One region of the Saccharopolyspora sp. 6M genome, then DNA from elsewhere that is predicted to be linked to it. Evidence: riboswitches for the same ligand, from Rfam matches in the RefSeq annotation. Region 1 holds a riboswitch; each other region holds the start of a gene.
The links. Region 1 has a riboswitch for thiamine pyrophosphate ahead of thiC (phosphomethylpyrimidine synthase ThiC). Riboswitches for the same ligand answer to the same signal wherever they lie in the genome.
Positions count from the first base shown of each region.

Region 2: linked by a shared signal. The riboswitch ahead of thiD (bifunctional hydroxymethylpyrimidine kinase/phosphomethylpyrimidine kinase) and the one ahead of thiC (phosphomethylpyrimidine synthase ThiC) in region 1 are both predicted to bind thiamine pyrophosphate.
Region 3: linked by a shared signal. The riboswitch ahead of LCD31_RS04040 (thiamine ABC transporter substrate binding subunit) and the one ahead of thiC (phosphomethylpyrimidine synthase ThiC) in region 1 are both predicted to bind thiamine pyrophosphate.

Region 1 covers NZ_JAIUJZ010000169.1:5,736-11,640, forward strand. The annotation lists gene thiD (bifunctional hydroxymethylpyrimidine kinase/phosphomethylpyrimidine kinase) at 1-568, opposite strand, end outside; gene thiC (phosphomethylpyrimidine synthase ThiC) at 668-2,311, opposite strand; TPP riboswitch at 2,305-2,430, opposite strand; partial or broken gene LCD31_RS29805 (Uma2 family endonuclease) at 2,706-3,017, shown strand; gene LCD31_RS21035 (peptide deformylase) at 3,297-3,875, opposite strand; gene LCD31_RS21040 (DUF3263 domain-containing protein) at 4,246-4,548, shown strand; gene LCD31_RS21045 (LytR C-terminal domain-containing protein) at 4,548-5,204, shown strand; partial or broken gene LCD31_RS21050 (AAA family ATPase) at 5,247-5,905, opposite strand, start outside.
Region 2 covers NZ_JAIUJZ010000270.1:377-6,281, reverse strand. The annotation lists gene LCD31_RS27095 (AMP-binding protein) at 1-32, opposite strand, end outside; gene LCD31_RS27090 (hypothetical protein) at 104-319, opposite strand; gene LCD31_RS27085 (hypothetical protein) at 484-873, shown strand; gene LCD31_RS27080 (hypothetical protein) at 925-1,656, opposite strand; gene LCD31_RS27075 (hypothetical protein) at 1,731-2,000, opposite strand; gene LCD31_RS27070 (hypothetical protein) at 2,270-2,542, shown strand; TPP riboswitch at 2,575-2,670, shown strand; gene thiD (bifunctional hydroxymethylpyrimidine kinase/phosphomethylpyrimidine kinase) at 2,664-3,497, shown strand; gene LCD31_RS27060 (TenA family protein) at 3,517-4,230, shown strand; gene LCD31_RS27055 (hypothetical protein) at 4,485-4,694, shown strand; gene LCD31_RS27050 (polysaccharide pyruvyl transferase family protein) at 4,720-5,853, opposite strand.
Region 3 covers NZ_JAIUJZ010000021.1:114,982-120,886, reverse strand. The annotation lists gene LCD31_RS04060 (acetyltransferase) at 283-738, shown strand; gene LCD31_RS29470 (DUF6157 family protein) at 761-1,192, opposite strand; gene LCD31_RS04050 (FAD-dependent oxidoreductase) at 1,635-2,603, shown strand; gene LCD31_RS04045 (4a-hydroxytetrahydrobiopterin dehydratase) at 2,609-2,902, opposite strand; TPP riboswitch at 2,973-3,083, shown strand; gene LCD31_RS04040 (thiamine ABC transporter substrate binding subunit) at 3,130-4,176, shown strand; gene LCD31_RS04035 (iron ABC transporter permease) at 4,173-5,771, shown strand; gene LCD31_RS04030 (ABC transporter ATP-binding protein) at 5,771-5,905, shown strand, end outside.

The DNA of each region.
Region 1 (5,905 bases):
AGTCCGGTCCGAAGTCGTGCACGGCCTTCGCCGCGTCCAGCAGGTCGTCCCGGCTGCGCGCGTCGATGCCGGTGAGCAGCCGCACCTCGTCCAGGTTCGGCGTCACCAGCGTCGCCCGCGGGAAGGCCTCGTCGCGCAGCGCGTCCAGCGCGTCCGGGCGCAGCAGCGGTTCTCCGCTGCGGGAAGCGGCGACCGGGTCCACGACGAACGGGGTGCGCCGGCCGCGGCCGATGCCGTGCTCGTCGCAGGCGGCGAGCACCGCTTCGATGGTCGCGGCCGAGGACAGCACCCCGGTCTTCGCCGCGTCCACCCCGATGTCGGTGGCGACGGCGCCGATCTGCGCGGCGACCGTCTCCGGCGGGATCTCCACCAGCCCGGTGACGCCGACGGTGTTCTGCACGGTCACCGCGGTCACGGCCGTCATGCCGTGCACCCCGCAGGAGAAGAACGCCCGCAGGTCGGCGTGCATCCCCGCGCTGCCGCCCGAGTCCGACCCGGCGATGGTCAGCGCCGTCGGCGGGGCCGTGTCGTGCGCGGGTCGTCGCAGGTGGCCGGGTGTCTCGTGCATCCGGCCCATGCTACGACCCCGTCCCGCCGTCGATCCGGCCCGTGCGGAACCTGCCGATGCGAAACACCGGAGCGCCGCCCACCGCGTCCGTCATCCCGATCAGCTCACGATGGGGAGGTAGACCTCGCCGCCGGAACCGGTGAACTCCTCGGACTTCTCCCGCATGCCTTCCTCGATCGCCTCGACGCTGGTGAGGCCGTGCTCCTTGGCGTAGTCGCGGACGTCCTGGGTGATCTTCATGGAGCAGAACTTCGGCCCGCACATCGAGCAGAAGTGCGCGGTCTTCGCGGGTTCTGCGGGCAGCGTCTGGTCGTGGTACGCCTTCGCGGTGTCCGGGTCGAGCGCCAGGTTGAACTGGTCGGTCCAGCGGAACTCGAAGCGGGCCCGGGACAGCGCGTCGTCCCACTCCTGCGCCCGCGGATGCCCCTTGGCGAGGTCACCGGCGTGCGCGGCGATCTTGTAGGTGATCACGCCGGTCTTCACGTCGTCCCGGTCCGGCAGCCCGAGGTGCTCCTTGGGCGTGACGTAGCAGAGCATCGCGGTCCCGGCCTGCGCGATCATCGCCGCGCCGATGCCGGAGGTGATGTGGTCGTAGGCGGGCGCGATGTCCGTGGTGAGCGGGCCGAGGGTGTAGAACGGCGCCTCGTCGCACAGCTCCTCCTCCAGCCGCACGTTCTCCGCGATCTTGTGCATCGGCACGTGCCCGGGGCCTTCGATCATCACCTGCACGTCGTGCGCCCGGGCGATCCCGGTGAGCTCGCCGAGGGTCTCCAGCTCGGCGAACTGGGCGCGGTCGTTGGCGTCGGCGATGGAGCCGGGCCGCAGCCCGTCGCCGAGCGAGAAGGTGACGTCGTACTCGCGGAGGATCTCGCACAGCTCGGAGAAGTGCTCGTACAGGAAGCTCTCCCGGTGGTGCGCCAGGCACCAGGCGGCCATGATCGAACCGCCGCGGGAGACGATCCCGGTGACGCGCTGCGCGGTCAGCGGCACGTACCGCAGCAGCACCCCGGCGTGCACGGTCATGTAGTCCACGCCCTGCTCGCACTGCTCGACCACGGTGTCCCGGTAGATCTCCCAGGTGAGCTTCGCCGGGTCGCCGTTCACCTTCTCCAGCGCCTGGTAGATCGGCACCGTGCCGACCGGCACCGGCGAGTTGCGCAGGATGCGCTCGCGGGTCTCGTGGATCCGCTTGCCGGTGGACAGGTCCATGATCGTGTCGGCGCCCCAGCGAGTGGCCCACACCATCTTCTCGACCTCTTCGGGCACCGAGGAGGTCACCGCGGAGTTCCCGATGTTCGCGTTCACCTTCACCAGGAACTTCTTCCCGATGATCATCGGTTCGCTCTCGGGGTGGCGGTGGCTGGCGGGCAGCACCGCGCGGCCGCGGGCGATCTCGTCGCGGACGAACTCGGCGGGCAGGTCCTCGCGGGCGGCGACGAACTCCATCTCGCGGGTGATCACCCCGGCCTTGGCGGCGGCCAGCTGGGTGGGGTGCTCGCGGTGCCAGCCGTCGCGGGTGCGGGGCAGGCCCGCGTGCACGTCGATGGTGGCGGCGTCGTCGGTGTAGGGCCCGGAGGTGTCGTAGACGTCGAGGTGCTCGCCGTTGCTGAGCTCGATGCGGCGGGCGGGCACCCGCAGGTCGCCGACCTCGCGGTGCACCTTGCGGGACCCGCTGATCGGTCCGGTGGTCACACCAGGGGAATCGGAGTCCACAGAGGACGGTTCAGGACGCACGTCGGCCACGGCCGTTCACTCCCTACGCCGGCATTATCCGGTCAGGTTCGGGCGGTCGGCGGCCCCGGATCGGATGATCCAGCCGCCCTCTCAGCCCGCTTCCGGTGCGAGCTCCCGCGATCAGTTGTCGGCGCCGAGGCTAGCCCCGTGATGCCGCCCTGCCAAGTCCCGGTTCGTGCCGGTGACGGCGAAGCTGATCGACACTAGGCTGTCTAGCAGGGAAAACGAAACCTTGTCAGACCGGGAGGATGCGGTGCGTGACAACACCGGCACAGGAGGTGACCGCGCTGCGAGTGCTGCCCCGGTGCTCCAGGAATCGTCCTGGGAGACGTTCGTCGAGGTCTGGAACGGCCTCGATCTTCCCGAAGGTTGGCGCGCGGAGATCATCGAAGAGAGGATCGTGATGTCCCCGCCGCCGGACCAGAACCACGACCTCATCGGCAGCCGCGTGAACAAGGCGTTGGTGCGGGCGTTGCCCGACGATTGGGAGGTCCTGCAGACCCAGGGCATCGCCCTGCCGTCGAGCTCGCGGATCGTGGTGCCCGATCTCCTCGTCGTGCTCCGCGAGCGGATGACTCCAGCGGTCGTGCTCCCGGGGGAGGACGCGCTGCTCTCGGTCGAGATCACCTCGAAGAGCAATGCCGACACCGACCGGACGACCAAGCTCCGTGCGTACGCCCAGGCCGGCATCCCGTTCTACTTGCTCATCGACCGCTTCGCGCCGCGTTGGCCCACGATCACCCTGTTCTCCGAGCCGGACGGCGAGAGGCCTACCGCGAATCGCACTCGGTCCCGTTCGGCAAACCGCTCGACCTGCCCGCCCCGTTCACCGTCACCCTGGAAACCGAGGCCTTCCCCCGCTGACCGGCCCCACCCGACCCGACCTCGCGCGACGGGTCCGCGTCTCTTTCCTGTCAGCGGCGAAGCCGCTGAGCTGACGACCACCCGATCAACAGGACCACCCGCCACCCACCCCCTGCGGAACGGGAGGAGCTCAATCCTCCTCAGCGAACGGATCGCCTTCGACCGCCGGGTCCCAGGAGAGGCCGGGGACTCCCCAGCCGTTGCGCTTGACGGCCTTCTTCGCGGCCCGCGCGTTCCGCCCGACGAGCCGGGTCAGGTAGAGGTGCCCGTCCAGGTGGTCGGTCTCGTGCTGCAGGCAGCGGGCGAAGAACCCGGTGCCCTCCACCTCGACCGGCGCGCCGTCCACGTCGAAGCCGGTGACCTTCGCCCAGCTCGCCCGGCCGGTGGGGAACGCTTCGCCGGGGACGGACAGGCAGCCCTCCCAGTCGTCCTCGGGGTCGGGCATGGTCTGCGGGATCTCGCTGGTCTCCAGCACCGGGTTGACCACGACGCCGCGGTGCCGGACCCCCTCGTCGTCGGGGCAGTCGTAGACGAAGACCCGCAGGTCCACGCCGATCTGGGTGGCCGCCAGCCCGGCGCCGTTCGCGGCGGTGTTCGTCTCGAACATGTCCTCGACGAGGGTGCGCAGCGCGTCGTCGAACCGCTCGACGGGGCGCGTGGGGTGGTGCAGCACCGGGTCGCCCACGATGCGGATCGGGTGAACAGCCATGCGGCGGAGGGTATCGGTTGCCGTCTCCGGACCGCCTCGGGAGTGGCTGCGCTCGGCTGGGCGCCGCCCGTCGGAGTGATCTTCGCCGAGGTGCCCGCGGATCTCCGCGGAGGGCGTGTTGGCCGCGCACGGCGGGCGGGCGCGCGTGATGTAATGGGCCCGGAATCACACCCGTGTGATTCGGCGAACGCGGGGATCCCCGGATCGCGACGCGAGGAGCCAGATGGACGCCGCCCAGATGCTGACCGTGCACGAGATAGCCCGGCAGTGCGAGGAACTGGCGCGTACCGAGGGTCGCGCGGCGGTGGGCGAACCCGCGTCCGGCAGGCACCTGCGGGCGGTCGACCCGCCCACCGAGCCGCTGCCGCGCATCCCCCCCGATGAGTCCACTTCGGACGCTCCGGAGCCCGCGGCGGGGCAGGAGCTCGGCGACCGCGAGCTGAGCATCCTCGCGTTCGAGCGGCAGTGGTGGAAGGGCGCGGGCGGCAAGGAACGGGCCATCCGCGAGCTGTTCGACATGTCCGGCACCCGGTACCACCAGGTGCTGAACGATCTGCTGGACGATCCGGCGGCCGTCCGGGCCGATCCGATGCTGATCAAACGTTTGCGCAAGGTGCGGGCGAGTCGGCAGCGCGCCCGGCAGGCCCGCCGACTGGGAATCGAGTGGCACTGATGACTTCCGGGGAACCCCCGACCAGCCCGTCCGCCGCGAAGATCGGCGGTATCGCCCTCATCGGCGCGGGCGCGCTATCGGCCGTGATCGGCCTGACGACGCTGGTCTCCGGCGGGTCCGACGACGACGCGGCCGCGCCGCCGGTGGACCAGCAGCAGACCTCGGCGCCGCTGCCGCCGCTGCCGCCCGCCCCGACGAGTGCCGCGCAGCCGCCCACCTCGTCGGCCGCCGAACCGCCGCCCGCCGCGGAGGAACCGCCCGCGCAGACGCCCGACCCGGAACCGCAGGTGCCGCCCGCGAACCAGCCGCGCCCGGACTCGCCGGGGTCGGACTCGACCGGCTCGGACCACCAGCGGCAGCGGATCGTGGTGCGGGTCTACAACAACAGCACCATCAAGGGCTTGGCGCACCGGGCCGCGGACGAGTTCCGCGGCGCCGGCTACGAGGTGCCGGAGGTCGGCAACTACTCGCAGGGCGTCATCCCCACCACCACGGTGTACTACCGGCCGGGCACGCCGGAGGAGGCGCAGGCGAAGGAGATCGCCGCCGCGTTCCAGGCCCGCGCCGAACCGCGCTTCGACGGCCTCGCCCCCGCGAGCCCCGGCGTCATAGCGATCATCACGAACGACTACCAGGGCATGCCGAAGGGCAAGTAGCGCGCGGAGCACGGCCCGCCCTCCCCGGCGGGCCGTGCCGCGTCAGCCGCGGCGCTCGGCGTAGGCCGCCAGGGACGCCAGCTGAGCCGGGTCCAGCGAGGGGCGCACCGCGCGGCGGGCGGCCGCCAGGTGCGCGGCCGTCACCTCGGTGGCGCTGAGCGATTCGCGCATCGCGCTCAGCGCCGATTCCCGCACCAGCGCCGCGCAGTCCGCCGCCGAGTAGCCGTCCAGCTCCGCCGCCACCGCCGCCAGGTCCACATCGGACGCCAGCGGCGTGTTCCGCGCCGCGGCGCGCAGGATCTCCGCCCGCGCCGCCCCGTCCGGCGGCGGCACGTGCACCAGCCGCTCCAGCCTGCCGGGCCGCAGCAGCGCCGGGTCGATCAGCTCCGGGCGGTTGGTGGCGCCGAGCACCACGACCTCCCGCATCGGCTCGACCCCGTCGAGTTCGGTGAGCAGCGCCGCCACCACCCGATCGCCCACCCCGGAGTCGCCGGACTGGCCGCGGCGTGGTGCCAGCGCGTCCACCTCGTCGAGGAAGACCAGGGCGGGTGCCGCGTTCTTGGCCCGCAGGAACAGTTCCCGCACGGCCCGCTCGGATTCGCCGACGAACTTGTCCATCAGCTCGGCGCCCTTGACCGACAGCACGTTGAGCCGCCCGCTGCCGGCGAGCGCCCGCACCAGGAAGGTCTTGCCGCAGCCCG
Region 2 (5,905 bases), on a different contig from region 1:
CCTCGTGTCCGTCCCGCCGGCCGTCGCCACATCGCCACGCGTCTCCTCCGATTTAGCTACTCATCGGTAGATAATGCCTCGGGGGGCGACGCGGGGGAAGGGTTCACCGGTCCGAAATGGTGTGTTCCGGTGCCGCCGCGGCCACCACGGCCTCCCGGATCGCGGCCCGCAGGCGACCCGCCTCCAATGGTGCCAGCACCGCCGTCTCCCCGGGCGGAGCGACGACCACGACGTTGCCCTGGTTCACGTACACCGCCATGTTCCGCCGCCTGCCCGCCACATCGCGGCAGCTCACCTGCCACTTCTCGTCGTCAGCCACGTGGCCTCCCTCCCTGGGGGAACGCTCGTCCGGTGCGTCCTCCACTGGTAAGACGACTCAGGATCACGGACGTGACGGGTGTTCGCCTGATTAATCTTGGAATTCCACCGGCTCGTGCCCGCGGGGTTCCACCACCGGGTGAGCGCTGCTGGGAGACTGCGATCATGGCTGGATACGACGGGATGCTGTGGCGCACCCTGCACCGCGTGCTGCTGGTCCTCGCGGTCGGCGTGCTGGGCCTGCTGCTCGGCCTCGGGCACGAGCCGAGCCGGGCCGACTCGCTGTTCGGCGTGCTCGTCGTGGCGCTCGTGGCGCTACCGGTGTGGATCACGTTCCAGCGGATGACGCCGGTCGCCCGCGGGAACCTGCGGGCGCTGCCGCGGCACCGGCCGCTGATGACCGCGATGATCGGGCTGCTGGGCCTGGTGGCGCTGTTCGTGCTCGGCTGGACGATCGCCAACGCGCTGTTCCCCGGCACGCTCGCCCCGCTCGCGCTGGCGCTGGTCGGCGTGGTGCTGGCGGCGTTGGTCGCGCTGCTGAACCGGGTGCTGTGACATCGCTTCCCCGCGGCCCCGGACGCCGGGGCCGCGCGAGGAAGCGGCAGGTCAGACCGGGCGGACCGTCAGCGCGCCCGGCTCGGCGGTGAACGTCAGCGCGCCCTCGAAGTCGGCGATGGGCAGCTCGTCGCGCACCAGGCGGTGCGGCGCGTCAGCCGTCTCCACCCGCACTTCGGTGGCGGCGAAGGTCTGCTCGGCGAAGTCCGGGCCCGCGAGCCGGACCTCCAGCCGCTGCTCCCGCAGGGTGACCACCGCGGAACCGCCGGGCACCGAGATCGGCTCGCCGTCGGCGGTGACGATCAGGCTGCCCTGGCCCTCGGTCTCCGGGCGCACCGCCACGTGCGAGAGGGCGACGTCGCGCCGGTCCTCGGCGGCGGTGACGCCGATGACGTCCCGCGAGTCCTGCCCGGCCTCCTCGTCGCCGCGCACCGCCAGCAGCGGGGCGCGCAGCTTCGCGGCCAGCCGGTACGGCTGCCAGGAACCGGCGCCGATCAGGTTCACCACCGACGTGATCTCGCTGTCCGCGAGCAGCCGCTCGCTGCCCACGGCCGGGGTGATCTCGATGGCCGCCACCCCGCGCTCCTCCAGCAGGTCGCGCAGCGCCTTGGCGCGCAGCCTGCTGTTGCGGTCGAACCCGCGGGTGATGGCGACGGCTCCGGACGTCCCGCCCTGCGCTGCGGCGTCGGCGAGACCGGCCAGCGGAGCCCATACCTCCGCCGGATCCGGCCGGGCGGAGCGGCGGGAACGGGCGGTCTGGGGGGCGTCGGCAGTGGTGTCCATTGCGTCAACTTTAATCCGCCACGCAGGGTCGCCTCACTAGGCGATCAGCCCTGAGCGGTGTGACTTCCCTCGCCCTAGGCGTCCCAGGTGGTGACCACGAGATCGCCGTCACGCGCGAGCTGTTCGTCGACCGCCTGCTCGCACTCCGCGCAACGCTCCGTGATGCGGCGGCTCGACGGTTCCTTGGTGGCGGGCCACGTCTCGTGCGGGAGCTTGATCGTCGCATCGCACAGGGTCTGCACCGGATCACCGGCCGGTCTGGCGCCCGGGCGCACCGTGATCGCGTGCCGGACCCGCTTGCCCGCTCCGACGATCCACCACACGTGCTCTTGATCGGGGAACATTGCCGTCCCACCCCCATACCTGTCAGGACGACCCGCGGGCGCGCAGTTCGTCCGGCTTCGGTCCACTGGCCGGATCTCGAACTCTAGACGGAACGATCAGCGCGCACGTTGCATTCGCGTGGCGGGGGCGACCGGCGGCTGCGCTGCTCCGATCGTGTGAGAGCGGCTGTTCGGCGGAGCGGTCTCGACTCGCCGCTGACCCGGTGCTGGGCCGCTCGAACCAGGGCGCCGGGCGCGGAACCCGCTTGTGGTGAGAAGGATCACCGCCCATGCTGGGCGCGTCGAGCGAGCGGAACCCGGAGGCGCACCCCGTGACGGACCTGCACTTCCCGCGTCCGCACGACGATCCGCGGGAGCCCGGTTCCCTCGCCCGCTGGCTGGTCCCCGACGGCGCCCGGGTGCGCAGCGGAGCCCCGGTGACCGAGGTGGTGACCGACGGCGCCCCGCGCACGGTGCGCGCCCCGGCGAGCGGAACGCTGTGGCGGCAGGGCAGGGCGGGGGAGCGGTTCACCGCGGGCGCGATCATCGGCCTCGTCGAGTGAGTCCGCAGCTTGACGCCCGTTGCTAGGTTGGGGCCAGTGACGCGGGGTGCCCGGACGGCCGGGCTGAGAGCAGACCCGTCGAACCTGACCTAGTTCGTGCTAGCGGAGGGACGTCACCGACGTGACCACTCGTGCTGCCCTGCCCGGATCCGACCGGGTCCCGAACGTGCTCTCGATCGCGGGGACCGATCCCAGCGGCGGAGCCGGCATCCAAGCGGACCTGAAGGCCTTCTCCGCGAACGGCGCCTACGGCATGTCCGCGGTGACCGCGCTGGTCGCGCAGACCACCACCGGTGTCGCCGAGGTCCGCGAGGTACCGCCGGAGTTCGTCACCGCCCAGCTCACGACGCTGCTCGACGACGTCCGGGTGGACGCGGTGAAGATCGGGATGCTGGCGAACGCCGAGGTGATCCGCGCGGTCGTCGCCGTGCTGGACCGCTACGCCCCGCCGCACGTGGTGCTGGACCCGGTGATGGTCGCGAAGAGCGGCCACCGGCTGCTCGCCGACGAAGCGGTCGCGGTGCTGCGCGACGAGCTGCTGCCGCGCGTCGACCTGATCACCCCGAACCTGCCGGAAGCGGCGGACCTGCTGGGCGAGCCGGAGATCACCGGCTTGGCCGAGATGGCCGCGCAGGCGCAGCGGCTCGCCGACCTGGGCGCGAAGCAGGTGCTGCTCAAGGGCGGGCACCTGCGCGCGGAACCCGCCAGCGCCGACCTGTTCCGCGGCGACGGCGAGGTGCGGTGGCTGCGCAGCGAGCGGATCGACACCGCGAACGACCACGGCACCGGCTGCACGCTGTCCGCGGCGATCGCGGCGCTGCGTCCCCGCAGGCCCGACTGGGCGACCGCCGTGCGGGACGGCAAGGACTACCTGACCGGGGCGCTGCGGGCCGCGGAGCGCCTCGACGTGGGCCGCGGGCACGGGCCCGTGCACCACTTCCACCGCTGGTGGTGAGATCGGAAGGACGAAGGTCATGAGCAGGTTGCCCGATCCGCCCGCGGGCGGTTTCTGCGCCCGCGCCTGGGAACGCACCGCCGAGCTGCAGCGGGCCGTGGTGGCGCACCCGTTCAACGCGGCGCTCACCGACGGCACCCTCGACCGGGAGCGGTTCGCGTTCTATTTCGTGCAGGACGCCCGCTACCTGATCGCGTTCGCGCAGGCGCTGTCGGCGGCCGCGACCCGGTCCGAGGATCCGGCGGACGCGGCGTTCCTCGCGGGGGCCGCGCGGGGCGCGCTGGTGGAGGAGCGCCGGTTGCACGCGGGCTACGTCGAGGAGTTCGGGCTCTCCGCGGACGACCTGGCGGGGGTGGCGACCTCGCCGTCGTGCACCGCCTACACCTCGTTCCTGCGGGCGAGCGCGCTGGTCGACCCCTACCCGGTGCTGCTGGCGGCGGTGCTGCCGTGCTTCTGGGTGTACCAGCACGTGGGCAGTGAGATCCTCGCCGCCGTCGGCGACGTGTCGGCGCACCCGTACCGGCGGTGGATCGAGACCTACGCCGACGAGGAGTTCGCCGAAGCGGTGCTGGCGGCCCGCGAGCTCACCGACCGGGCGGCCGCGGCCGCCGACGAGCCGGTGCGGGAGCGGATGCTGGCCGCGTTCGCGCGTGCCACCGAGTACGAGTGGATGTTCTGGGACGGCGCGTGGCGCCTGGAGCGGTGGCCGACGGCGCAGTGGCTCCCGGCGTGAGAAGTCGTTGCGGCGGCACGGTTTCCGCGCTGCGGCGAATACCCGGACCCGATCACCCTCCGCGACGTGCCCTGCGGCGCGGCGGGGGCGGTGACGCGGGTGGTCAGCCGCGGTGCGGGCGCTCGCGGGAAGCGTGATCAGGAGCACTTTCGAGCGGTGTTAACGAACACCCTCAGCCACGACGATGAGGCTCACGACACGTTCGTTCGGCGTGTTCGGTCGTGGGAGGTCCGCCTCCCACCGCGCGGGGTTCGGTGGCCTTGAGTACGGGGACTTCAATTCTGATCATGCTGGCGGGGATGCTGGTGCCGGTGCTGGCCGCAGCCCCCTTCTACATCGCCGACCGCCGGGCGGACGCCGAGTCCGCCCAGGCGGAAACGGAGCCTGAAAAATCGTCCGCGGACATCCACGTGCTGCGGCCCCGAGCCGAGGGCACCTGCGAGACCGGGCAGGCGGCGGCCTGAGCGCGCCGCCGCCCGGCCCGGCGGCTCAGTCCCCGTAGATGGACCAGGCGAGCTTCGACTTGGCCTCCTGCAGCGCGTCCAGCGTCGACCGCTCGTAGCCGCCTTCCCGCGGCTGCGGCGGCACCTGGAGGCCCTCGCTGAGGCCCCAGCCGGAGCCGCGCTGGATCAGCGACCGGTGCTTGTTCGTGTAGTACCCGGAGTTGATCGACACGGCGACGCCGTGCGCCCCGGCGGCCGCGGCCATCAGGTGCATGTGGAACCGGGTCGACAGCCAGCGCTGGCCGGCGGCGGCGGGCAGCCCGTGGTCCATGATCTCGGAGAACGGGTAGAAGCGGGCGCCGGGCAGGTCGTGCTCGACGAGGGCGAACACCTCGCGGTCCACCCGCGGGATGCCTTCGATGACGCCGACCTGCTCGGGCCGCACGTCCCAGGCGCGCAGCGTGTCGAGCAGGAACCCGGCCAGCGCGGGCACCGTGACGTCCAGCAGGTCCGACTGCAGGCAGATCATCACGTCCCGCAGGTCGTCGGTGCGGTACAGCTCCGGGGCGATGCCGAAGAACATGTCGTCGCCGGTGGCGGTGAGCTGGCCCGCGGAGTCGAGCAGCTCGGCCGACGGCTCGTCGCGCACGTCGATCAGCTCGAACTGCGAGGCGAGGTTGCGCACCAGCGGGCGCGCCTCCTCCGGCGTCGGCCACAGGCCCTGCCCGGTCATCACGGCCCGCCCGCCGGAGCGGCGCACCGCGGCGACCGCGCCCGCCAGCAGCCCGTAGTGCCGCGGCCAGATCGAGTTGATGAACCCGCCGCCGATGATGTGCACCAGGTCGGCGCGCGCGGCGAGCTCGATCCCGGCCAGCCAGTGCGGCGCCAACCCCGGGTTGATCATGGCGTGCTGCACGAACGACGCCACCTCCCACGGCTCGTCGGAGGGCGCCGACCAGCACAGCCGCCACAGCGTGTCGGTGAACCGGACGTGCGGGTGCAGGTGGCCGAGCAGCACCTCGCTGGGGCCGGGGTTGGGGCAGTCGAGCCACACCTCGCTGTCGGGGGCGACTCTGGCCAGGTACTTCAGCCAGGTCGCGGCGATCAGCTCGTCGCCGTAGTTCGGGTTCCCGGTCGTGGCGACCAGGTACAGCGTGGGGTGCGTTGCGGGACTCGACACTGGGTTCTCCACCGTTCGGGTTCGCGGCTGGGCGCGGTAGGCGCCGAACCTA
Region 3 (5,905 bases), on a different contig from region 1:
GGTCCGGCGCGAGCCGGGCGAACGTGGGCGACAACACGCTCGCCGCACGGCTAAGGTCCACGGACGTCGCGGGGCCGGATCGACTTGCCCGCTCCGCTGCGAACCGAACGACGAGACCGCATCGGATGCGAACGGCTGGGGAGGACATCGCTGACGTGCGCGTCTTCCTGGCATCGCACCGAGTCCGCTGGATCAAGCAGGTCGCCGGCGGCCACGCGCTCCCGGGCACGTGGTCCTCCGGACCGGAATTCGGGCGAACTCCGCTGGATCGCGCAGGTCGTCGTGGCTGAGCCGAGGATCCGCGACTCGACGGGGCCCGAGGAGCACCCGGAACTCGTGCGGATCTGGCGCAGCGCCGTCGATGCCACCCACGCGTTCCTCGATCCGCGGCACCGTGCGGAGATCGAGGAACGCCTGCCCGTCGGGCACTTCCCGCAGGTGCGGCTCAGCGTCGCCGAACTCGGCGGTGCGCCGGTCGGTTTCGCGGGCACGTCCGGGACGAGCCTGGAGATGCTGTTCGTCGACGCGGCGCACCGCGGGCGAGGAGTGGGCCGAGCCCTCCTCGCGCACGCGGTGGCCGAGCTCGGGGTGACGTCCGTGGACGTCAACGAGCAGAACGAGCAGGCCGTCGGGTTCTACCTCCGGCACGGGTTCACCGTCACCGGCCGCAGCGAGCTCGACGATGCGGGGCGTCCGTACCCGCTGCTGCGGATGTCCCGCGACGGGCGGGCGCGGTGACCGGCCGCTCGTCGCCCCGGGTTCAGGCTCGGGTGCTGCGCAGCGCCTTGGTGCAGGTGATCGGTTCGCCTGACTCGCCGGTGCGCCGGCCCGAGGTGAACTCCGCGTACTCCGGGCCGTCCACGGCGTACAGGGCCAGGCGGCCGCGGGCGTCTGCGTGGATGCCCCAGCCGTAGCGCTTGCCCAGCGGCGAGGAGCGCAGGCAGGCCCTGCTCCGCGCGAAGAACTCCCGGCGGGCGTCCGCCCGCTCCTCGTCCGGGATGGCGGCGCGGTCCGCGAAGACGGTGAAGATGACGTCACCGGACGTGAACTCGTACGGGTGCTCGGCGATCAGCCGGTAGGTGCGCGCTGCCACCGACGGCGCCTCTGCGTTCAGCGGGGGCACCGTCGCGGTGGTGACCGGGCAGTCCTCGGCCACCTCGATAAACGTGTTCGTGCGATCGACCCGTTCCACGCCCGGAACGGTACGCCGGGGGACCGACGGCGGATGGGGAAGCGGCCGTTCCTCGATTCCGGTGCTCCTTGCCTCGGACCGCGATCGGCTGACCCCCGATCGATGACGAACACCCGGCGAACGCGATTCCCCGACCCGCCGCCGCACCCCGCTCGGGCACGTCCGAGTGAAAGGCGTGCGGGGTCGGTAGCGCAGCGCGGCCCGCCGCGAACTGCGGGCGGCGCACCCCGGCACAGCTGAGTCGCACGCCATGACCAGGCGATTTACGTTGTGCGCATGCAGCACATCACCTTGATCTGCGGAGACTGCAACGGCAAGGGGTGCAGCAACTGCGGCGGCACCGGCACGATCACCATCGTCGAGGACTAGGACCGCGCCGAGCGGCCGCGAAACCCGCCCCGAGCAGGCCGTGCGCGGCGGGCAACGCTGCTAGCGTGCCGAAATGGCCGCCAACGGGACCGTCCTGGTCATCGGAGCCGGGGTGAGCGGGCTCAGCACCGCCGTGATCCTCGCCGAATCCGGCGTGCCGGTGCGCGTGCGCACCGACGAGCCACCCGCCGACACCACCTCCGCCGTCGCCGGCGCGATCTGGGGGCCGGCGCTGCTGCAACCCGCCGACCGGGTGCGCCGGTGGGTCGCCGACACCTACCGCGCGCTGGTCGAACTGGCCGCCGACGACACCAGCGGAGTGCACCTCGCCACCGGGCGGATGGCCGCCCGCGTCGACCTCGGCGACCAGCTGCCGCCCGAAGCGCTGCTGCTGCCCGACCTGCGCCGCTGCACCCCGGACGAGCTGCCCGCCGGGTTCCGCAGCGGCTACCGGGCGACGCTCCCGCTGATCGACATGCCGCGCTACCTCGAACACCTCACCGGGAGACTGCTCGCCGCCGGCGGCGAACTGCTGATCAGCCCGGTGTCCTCGCTGGCCGACGCCGCGGCCGAAGCGGACCGCATCGTCAACTGCACCGGGGTCGGCGCGCACGAGCTCGTCGGCGACCCCGGCGTGCGGCCCGTGCGGGGGCAGCACGTCCTCGTCCGCAACCCCGGCATCAGCGAGTACTTCGTCGAAGTCGGCGCCGGACCCGAGTTCACCTCGTACGTCCCGCACGGCGACCAAGTCGTGCTCGGCGGCGTCGCGGGCGAGCACGACTGGTCCCGCGCACACGACCGCGACGACAGCGCCGCCGTGCTGCGCCGCTGCGCGCAGGTCGAACCGCTGCTCGCCGGCGCCGAAGTCCTCGGCGAGACCGTCGGACTGCGCCCCGGGCGCGACGCCGTGCGGCTCGAAACCGAACGGTTCGGCGGCGCCACCGTCGTGCACGACTACGGGCACTCCGGCTGCGGGGTGTCGCTGTCCTGGGGCTGCGCCGCCGAAGCCGCCGGGCTCGTCCTCGGCCGACCGGTGCGCTGACCGGCTCACGTCAACGCGTCGACCACCCCGTCGATCTCCTCCGCCAGCGTGAAGTCCTTCGCGGTGAGGCCACCCGCCGAATGCGTCGAGAGGGCGAACACGACGGTGCGCCAGCGGATGTCCAGATCCGGGTGGTGGTTCTCGCTCTCCGCGATCTCCGCGACCCGGTTCACCGCCTGGATGGCCTGCGGGAAGCTCGCGAACTCCACGCTCCGCACGATCGTGGTGCCGTCCTGGGCCCACTCCGGTAGCCGGGACAGCGATTCGGCGACCTGGGTGTCGTTCAGCAGTTCGGTCATGCCCACATGGTGGTCGTCGGACGGCCGGAACGCGACCGTCGACCCCCGGCTCGGTGGCGGCACGTAGACTGCCGGTCGCCACGGGAGTCCAGCGCGCTGGGCTGAGAGGAGGGGCGCATCCCCTCGACCGTCCGCACCTGAACCGGATCATGCCGGCGCAGGGAGGTGTCGCGATCAGCTCGAGTTCGCACGCGTGGCCGAGACCGGTGTGCTACTCGGGAGGACCGTTGAACCCCTTACTGCGCTGGGCCGCGGCACTCGCCGCCGCCGCGCTCACCACCGGATGTTCGCTCATCGGGAGCTCCGGCGATGACACCGCGGCGCGCACCGTCACCCTCGTCGCGCACGACTCGTTCGTCGCCGACCCGGCGCTGCTCGCCGACTTCGAGAAGCGCAGCGGCATCCACCTGGAGATCCGCAACAGCGGTGACGCCGGAGAGCTGACCAACAAGTTGGCGCTGTCCAAGGCGGCACCGCTCGGCGACGTCGCCTACGGCGTGGACTCCACCTTCGCCTCCCGCGCGCTGCGCGCCGACGTGTTCGCCCCGTACCGGCCCGCCGCCGCCGACCGCGGACCGCAGCGCTACGCCCAGGACCAGCAGAACCGGCTCACCGCCGTCGACGTCGCCGACGTGTGCCTCAACATCGACACCGCCTGGTTCGCCGCGCACCGGCTGCCGGAGCCGACGACGCTGCGCGACCTCACCGATCCCCGCTACCGGGACCTGACCTCGATGCCGGACCCGACGACGTCCTCCCCTGGATTGGCGTTCCTGCTCGGCACCATCGACGCCTTCGGCGAGCCCGGTTGGCAGGACTACTGGCGCGCCCTCGACGCCAACGGCGTGCGGCTGTCCTCCGGCTGGGAAGAGGCCTACAACCAGGACTTCTCCGGTTCCACCGGCCAGGGGCCGCGACCGATCGTGCTGTCCTACGCGTCCTCGCCCGCCGCCGAGGTCGACGAGAACGGTGCGCCGCGCACCAAGGCCCTGCTCGACACCTGCTACCGGCAGGTCGAGTACGCGGGCGTGCTCACCGGCGCGAAGGACCCGCAGGCGGCGCGGGAAGTGGTGGACTTCCTGCTCTCGCCCGAGTTCCAAGGTCAGGTCGCCGACCAGATGTACGTGTACCCCGCGGTCGACGGGGTGCCGCTGCCCGAAGGCTGGGCGGCCAGCGCGCCGCTGCCGTCGCGGCCCGCGGAACTGCCCGCCGACGAGGTGGAGAACAACCGGGACCGGTGGGTCGAGCAGTGGCGGACGCTGGTCCGGGGATGACCGGCGAACTCCGCCGCCGGGTTCCGGTGGCGCTGGCCGCGGCGGTCGTCCTCGGCTTCCTCGGGGTCTTCTTCGCCTGGCCCGTCGCGGCGATCATCGGGCTGGGCGTGCGCGGCGACGTCGGAGCGGTGCTCGCCGAGCCGGCCACTTGGCGGCTCGTCGGCTTCACCCTCGGGCAGGCCGCCGCGTCCACCGCGGTCGCGCTGCTCTGCGGGCTGCCGCTCGCCTACGTGCTCGCCAGGCTCGTCCTGCCCGGCACAGGGCTGCTGCGGGTCGCGGTGACCGTGCCGTTCGTGCTGCCGACGATCGTCGTGGGCATGGCCTTCCGCGCGTTGTTCGGCGCCGACGGGGGAGTGCTGCCGATCGTGCTGGCCAACGCGTTCTTCAACGTCGCCGTCGTCGCGCGCACCGTCAGCGGGTTGTGGGGGCACCTGGACCGGCGGATGGAGGACGCCGCCCGATCGCTGGGAGCCGGGCGGCTGCGCACCTTCACCTCGGTGACGCTGCCCGCGCTGCTGCCCGCGCTCGGATCGGCGGCGGCCGTCGTGTTCCTGTTCAGCGCCACCAGCTTCGGGGTGGTGCTGGTGCTCGGCGGCGGTCGGCTGCGCACCCTGGAGACGGAGATCTACCTGCGCACCGTGCAGCTGCTGGACCTGCCCGGCGCCGCGGCGCTGTCCCTGCTGCAGCTGGTCGCCGTCGTCGCCGCCCTGCTCGTGGCCACCATCGCGCGCCGCCGTCGGGAGACCGCGCTGCGGCTGCGCGCGCCCGCGACCACCGCCCGGCCGCCGCAAGGCGCCGAGTGGTGGATCGTCGGGCTCGCCGGTGCGGTGCTGTGCGGGCTGCTCGCGCCGATCGTCTCCCTGCTGGCGCGGTCGGTGTCCACCAGGGACGGGTGGGGGCTCGCGGGCTACCGCGCGCTGCTGGGCACCGGGCAGCCCGGGACCCTGGAGGTCACCGGGCTCGAAGCCGCGCTGAACTCGGTGCGCACCGCGGTCGACGCCACCTGGATGGCGCTGCTGCTCGGGCTGCTCGCCTCGTTCGTGCTCGTCGCCGTGCGCCGCAGGTTCGTCGCGGAGAGCCTCGACCTCGCGCTGATGCTGCCGCTGGGGGTGTCCGCGGTGACGGTCGGCTTCGGCTACCTGATCACGCTCGGCTCGCTGCCCGGCGAGCTGCGCACCTCGCCGCTGCTCGTGCCGTTCGCGCAGGCCCTGGTGGTGACACCGCTGGTGATCCGCACCGTGCTGCCGGTGCTGCGGGCCATCGACGACCGGCTGCGGCAGGCCGCGGCGACGCTCGGCGCCGGGCCGTGGCGGGTGCGGCGCGAGATCGACTTCCCGCTCGCGGTGCGTTCCGTGCTGGCCGCCGCCGGGTTCGGGTTCGTCGTGGCGCTCGGGGAGTTCGGCGCCACCAGCTTCCTCGCCAGGCCCGATGCGCCGACGCTGCCGGTGGCCATTGCGCGGCTGCTCGGCAGGCCGGGCGAACTCAACTCGCAACTCGCCTACGCCGCCTGCGCGCTGCTGATGGTCGTCACCGTGCTCGGCGTGGTGCTCATCGAGCGGCTGCGGGTGGGCACCGACGCCGTGGAGGACTTCTGATGGGGCTGGAAGTGCAAGGGCTCACCGTCCGCTTCGGCGGCACCACGGTGGTGCGCGACGTGCGGCTCTCCGTGCTGGACGGCGAAGTGCTGGCGCTGCTCGGACCGTCCGGCTGCGGGAAGTCGACCCTGCTG